2 regions of the Spirosoma liriopis genome follow, and region 2 is predicted to be linked to the other one. Evidence: riboswitches for the same ligand, from Rfam matches in the RefSeq annotation. Region 2 holds a riboswitch; the other holds the start of a gene.
What was found. A riboswitch is a leader RNA that binds a small molecule or an ion and turns the genes downstream of it on or off. The one in region 2 is predicted to bind S-adenosylmethionine.
Positions count from the first base shown of each region.

Region 1 (3,144 bases), on a different contig from region 2:
GCACATTAAACGGTTTACGCAGCGGTACTTCCGGATGCTGATGGTCGCTTCGATCCTGATCTTTCAGGTTATTTTCAACCCCGTTTCTGAATCGCCTACGTACATCACTGCCGTCACGGGCGTTATGCTCTGGTGGTTCTATTGCCCGCAAAGCGTATTAGACCGAGTCTTACTAATCAGTTGCCTCGTCTTGACGGTTTTTTCGCCGAGTGATATATTTCCGGTCTATCTGCGCGATCGTTTTGTCTTACCATACGCGCTGAAAGCATTACCTTGCGTGCTGATCTGGTTCCGAATTATTTACCTGATGCACAGACCGACTCCGTTTTCTTCGTCAACAGATGTTCGGGAGGCTGGGCTTTCACTCGAAAACAACACGTAGTTCGCCACGGGGGCAGGCTCGAAGTAAGTAAACGTCGGTAGATCAATTACACAATCATCCTTTATCCAAACACAAACTAAATGGCGCAAGGAGCGGCAACATGGCTTGATTTCTGGCAGGACGAAAACGAATTTGACGACTCAATGTCCGTCAATTACGCTTATTTTCTGGCGCGGGTAGAGAAATACATTCCTCTGTCGAAAAAGCTAAAGGTACTAGACATTGGCTCTGGTCCGGGCAATCTGGAAACGGCCTGGCACAACCGGGTTGCCGAGATCCACGGCCTGGATGTATCCAAACGATATAACGAGATCGCCCGCCAGAAACACGCTGGGCATCCAAACGTTTATTTTCACGATTTATCGCCGGACGATTATCTTAATTTTAGCCCGGTCCTGAACCAAAAGTTCGATGTGATCATCGTGATGAGCGTCGTTCAGTATTACCGCAATGCAGCCGAAGTAGAGCAGTTGCTGAAGGCAATAAAAGCGGTAGCCGCACCCGGTGCCAAAGCCATGATCTGCGACCTGATGGTGGGGGGTAGTGTACTCAAAGACATTGGCAGCATCATCGGTCGTTCACTCCGGCAGGGTCAGTTGCTGACGATGATCAGACTTCTGATTCGCTTACGCTTATCGGCTTACTATACAGTGCGCAAGAATAACGGCTTTCTGGTAATTCCTAAACAGGAGTGGCTGGCGATGTGCCAACGGTTGGGCTTGAACGCCCGCTTTGTGGAGGAGCCGCTGACGATGCAGCAGGAAAGACAAAATCTATTTATCGAATTCTAGACGATGCTAATCGTTGACAGTATTAGATAAATACCACGTCGTCGATCACGTCGGTACCCATGTCTTTATTAACGAGCTGGATGAGTTTCTGCTTCGCGTTAACAAGTTCGTTGCGCAAGGGAGCCGACGTAATTTCAATATGCAACTTGCGGTCCCGAACGTAGATCCGGTTGGTCCGCGAGGCAATGGTTGGTCCCATCATGCGACCCCAAAACGCTTCGAGGTATGTTTCGTTAAAGCGCGTCTGGAGTTGATAGGCTTTCAGTAACTGCCCGATTGCATCCTTCAACGATGTAGTTCCGGAGGTTCGTGTAGCGTTTTCGCGATTATAACGGTAAGTCTGGCTCATCAGCAACGTATCTTCCTTACAAAAGTAAACATCAGGCGGACTAAATACGCCCTACCAAACCGCGAAGTTGAAAAAATAACCCAACGGTAGAAAATCCCCCTGGCGTTTGGATTGGCGCCGTTTGCCTATTATACTTGCGCTATCAAGTCAATTGTCAGGCGTCAATCCAAACTCCGACGTCAATTGATTTATACAGAAGCGAGGAGAGATCAGGCTCTGCGAATCGCTGGCAACCTACCACTTGGCAAGGTGCTAACTCCTGCCTAAAGCAACCGCAGCAGCGGATCATTAGGGACTATAAATCGTATACTTAAATGCGCTATACTCAGCACTGTACGCCCCCCGCGGCCTAATAAGCATACTACCCTATTAAACCGAAGACTGGGAGTGGTCTTGGGCGGTTCTTTATGTTTACGATTTTCAGTTTGCGCGGTCTTCACTGAAAATGTCAGGCCAGAAAACGCATTATCCATTGGACATTCATTATTTCGACTACAAATATTCGTTCCCTCTCGAATCGGGCGAGAGCCTGCCGGGCTTTCAACTGGCCTACACGACACGCGGAACACTAAACGACGAAGGTTCTAACGTTGTCTGGATTTGCCACGCCCTGACCGGTAACGCTGACCCCGGCGATTGGTGGGGCGGTATGGTCGGTCAAGGGAAATATTTCAATCCCGAAAATCACTTCATCGTCTGTGCCAATGTGCTTGGTTCCTGCTATGGATCAACGGGCCCGCTGTCAACCAACCCCAGCACGGGTCGGCCTTTTCATCACGACTTTCCCGCGCTAACGATCCGCGATATGGTCGAAGCATTGGATTTACTGCGTCAGGAACTGGGAATCGAAAAAATTCACACCTGCATCGGCGGCTCTCTCGGCGGTGAACAAGCAGTTGAGTGGGCTATTTTACGCCCTCAGTTAATTGAGAATCTGGTGCTGATTGCAGCGAGTGCTGTAGCCTCTCCCTGGTGTATTGCCTTCAACGAAGCACAGCGTATGGCCATCGAGGCCGATCCTACCTGGATCGAACAGCGCGACGATGCGGGAACAGCGGGTATGCGAGCAGCGCGGGCGATGGCCATGATCTCGTACCGGAATTATGACACCTACGGCTTTACGCAGGCGCTCGACAACAATGAGCAACTGGACGGTTACAAAGCGGCTAGTTACCAACGCTACCAAGGCGAAAAAATAGCGGATCGTTTTAATGCTTTTACGTATTGGACGCTCTCGAAAGTTATGGATTCGCACAACGTTGGTCGTAACCGGGGAAGTATTCTGAATGCGCTCAATCAAATAAAAGCTCGAACCTTAGTTGTCGGTATTCGCTCGGATTTACTTTTCCCGCCAACTGAGCAGCAGTTCCTGGCCCGGCACATTCCAGAGGCCACCTACGAAGAAATTGATTCGCTTTATGGGCACGACGGTTTCCTGATCGAGTTCCGTCCCTTGGCGGGTATTATGCGGAAGTGGGTAACGGCTACTCAACCCAGTTCAACGAACGTAGCGGAGGTAGTTAAGAAGTAGACTTCCCATTTTTTCGCGGGTACGATCAGACCAAATACTCATGTGTTTAACGAAGTGCTGCAACACATTCTTTGCTTTTGAGTTATCATAA
Region 1 covers NZ_JALPRF010000001.1:1,277,943-1,281,086, forward strand. The annotation lists gene M0L20_RS05295 (glycosyltransferase family 87 protein) at 1-382, shown strand, start outside; gene M0L20_RS05300 (class I SAM-dependent methyltransferase) at 463-1,173, shown strand; gene M0L20_RS05305 (DciA family protein) at 1,196-1,522, opposite strand; SAM riboswitch class I at 1,708-1,826, shown strand; gene M0L20_RS05310 (homoserine O-acetyltransferase family protein) at 1,995-3,053, shown strand.
Region 1: it holds a riboswitch for S-adenosylmethionine, as region 2 does, so the genes downstream of both, M0L20_RS05310 (homoserine O-acetyltransferase family protein) here and metH (methionine synthase) in region 2, are expected to answer to the same signal.

Region 2 (3,144 bases):
TTGGCCCGTTCGATAAACGCTTCCTCCCCTTCCTTGAGCGAAATAGAGTTGACAATGGCTTTTCCCTGAACGCATTTCAGACCGGCTTCGATCACTTCCCACTTCGACGAATCGACCATGATCGGAACGCGGGCGATGTCGGGTTCGGCGGCAATCAGGTTCAGGAAGGTGGTCATGGCTTCTACCGAATCCAGCATCCCTTCGTCCATGTTCACGTCGATCACCTGCGCTCCACCTTCAACCTGCCCACGGGCAATGCTCAGGGCTTCGTCGTAATTTCCTTCCTTGATGAGCCGGGCGAATTTTTTCGATCCCGTCACGTTGGTCCGCTCACCGATATTCAGGAAGTTGGTTTGTTCCGTGATCTTTAACGGTTCCAGACCGCTCAGTTTCTGGTACGGTTCGGGCTCCGGCAGTGGGCGGGGCGGGTACTTAGCGGCTACCCTGGCAATCGCCTGGATGTGATCCGGGGTTGATCCACAACAGCCACCAACGATATTGACAAAGCTATCACGGATGAACCCTTCGACCTGCGAGGCCATACTATCGGGCGTTTCGTCATACTCGCCAAATTCGTTGGGCAGTCCCGCGTTCGGATAGGCCGACGTAAAAAATGGGGCTTCCTTGGCCAGCGTCTGGATGTAAGGCCGCATCAGCTCGGCACCAAGGGCACAGTTCAGGCCAACGCTCAGCAAGGGCAAGTGCGAAACCGAATACAGGAAAGCCTCCGTCGTTTGTCCCGACAGGGTTCGCCCACTAGCATCGGTAATCGTACCCGACACCATGATGGGCAGGACCCGCTGCTGCGGATTCAGCGCGAAATATTTATCGATGGCAAACAACGCAGCTTTCGCGTTAAGCGTATCGAAGATGGTTTCGATTAGCAATAAATCCGAACCGCCTTCGACCAGACCACTTACCTGCTCGTAATACGCACTGACCAGTTCGTCGAACGTAATGGCCCGATAACCCGGATTGTTGACATCGGGTGATAGCGAAGCGGTGCGGTTGGTGGGACCCATCGCCCCCGCCACAAAGCGCGGTTTATCCAGGTTCTGGTTCGTTATTTCTACGGCGGCTTCCTTGGCAATCCGGGCCGACTCATAGTTCAGTTCGTAAGCCAACTCTTCCATGTGGTAATCCGCCATGGCGATGGTCGTACTGCTGAACGTGTTGGTTTCGATAATATCCGCTCCGGCTTCCAAGTATTGCTTATGAATCTCCTGAATGATACCGGGCTGCGTAATCGACAGCAAATCGTTGTTTCCTTTTACATCATGCGGATAGTCCTTAAAGCGCTCTCCCCGGTAGTCTTCCTCGGTAAGATTGTAACGTTGAATCATCGTTCCCATCGCACCGTCGAGAACAAGAATTCGCTTTTTCAGAAGGTCTGTAATCAGTTCCAAGTGATCCAAAAGTTTATAAAGTCATAGGCATGCCAAGAGCAGCCTTAAAGCAATTCGCTACAAGAAGGGGCTTATCAGGAGAAGAGAGCAGGAATGCTAACTTATCTGTCCCCACAAAACCGGGGTGGAATGCGGCACCTTTTCCGACTCTAAACTAAGCGGCTGGTTGCCAAGACATCGTAGGGTCCAGTCCCTCCGTCTTTCTTGATAAGCACTTAAGCAAAGATATAGGTTATAGCCATAGTCCCCAAAAATAACCTATTTTTGGCCGAACAATTGACGGATGAATTTAGTAAATGGGATAACTGACTGGTTAGCAGTTCTGCCCTGATTCGCATAGGCGCTCTTCTAACAAACCAGTCTCTCACGCTTTATATTTGATGAAACTAGCAGCCATTGATATCGGTTCCAATGCGGCTCGTCTGCAAATCTCAACGGTATTACACAACGATGAGGTAATCAGCTTCAAGCGCGTCGAATACGTACGATTTCCCCTTCGCCTTGGGCACGATGTGTTCAATTTTGGTGAACTGACGCCCGAAAGTGAAGCCCGGACGGCTAAACTCATGCAGGTCTATAAACTGCTGATGGAACTGCACGAAGTCGAAGATTACATGGCCTGTGCCACATCAGCCATGCGCGAATCGTCGAACGGACACGAAGTTGCCAAGCGAATCGAAGCCTTAACGGGCATCAAAATACACATTATCGACGGTAGTAAAGAAGCCGAACTGATCAACAACGTGGTCGTGCAGGCCCTCGACGACCGGCAGTTTCTGCACATTGATGTGGGCGGAGGCAGTACGGAGTTAAACCTGTACAAGAACCGGCAGAAAATCAATTCCAAATCGTTTAAAATTGGGTCGGTTCGGCTGCTGGAAGGCAAAGAAACCAAAGGGGCCTGGCGGAAAATTGAAGATTGGGTAGAAGACAACGTTGATTCGTCGGAAGAAATAACGGCGGTTGGTACGGGCGGTAACATCAGCAAGCTGTTCAACTTGGCGTCTAAGACATCCGAATCGGAAACCACCCGAGTTGAAATTGAACGGATTCGCAACCACATTGCAGGTTTCAGTCAGGAAGATCGAATCAATAAACTCCGTCTGAACGCCGACCGCGCCGATGTCATTGTCCCAGCTGCCGACATTTACGTATCGGTCATGAAATGGGCCGGGGCCAATACAATTATAGTCCCAGACTTGGGCTTGAAAGACGGGATCATTCAGTTGGTTTACTCCCAATGGAAGAAGAAAAAACACCTTTCTTAAGATTGGTAGCCCTAGACAGCCAACAAAAAATCCCGACGAAATAACATCATCGGGATTTCTAATTGACATATTCTCTCTTACAATTTTATCAGCTGACCAGTCTATTTGCGTCCTGATCGGCATCTGTGTTGCTGTAAACCGGCTTTATCCATCGGTCAGCGCCGTATATCTGTATCTAAAAAAGGTTCTATCGTTTGACTTTTGCGAGTAGTTCCTACCCATCCGGCTCACGGCGAAACCGAAAACGCTTCTTTTTCTGGTTAGAAACTACCTTCTTACGACTCCGTAGTACGGAAGTGGTCACTTCATTTTGTAGACTATTCGCCATACGCTTTTGCCGATGGCATAAAAGTTGACTAAGCCCAATAAATCGGTTGCTTTCAAAACCGATCTTTTGCCCGCTTTATCAGGAAGCGTTTGGCAGCCTAAGCCAATGATTGACTACACTATTCTGCACCAATTTAGTCCCG
Region 2 covers NZ_JALPRF010000002.1:1,343,121-1,346,264, reverse strand. The annotation lists gene metH (methionine synthase) at 1-1,352, opposite strand, end outside; SAM riboswitch class I at 1,505-1,620, opposite strand; gene M0L20_RS14575 (Ppx/GppA phosphatase family protein) at 1,787-2,674, shown strand; gene M0L20_RS14570 (GNAT family N-acetyltransferase) at 3,108-3,144, shown strand, end outside.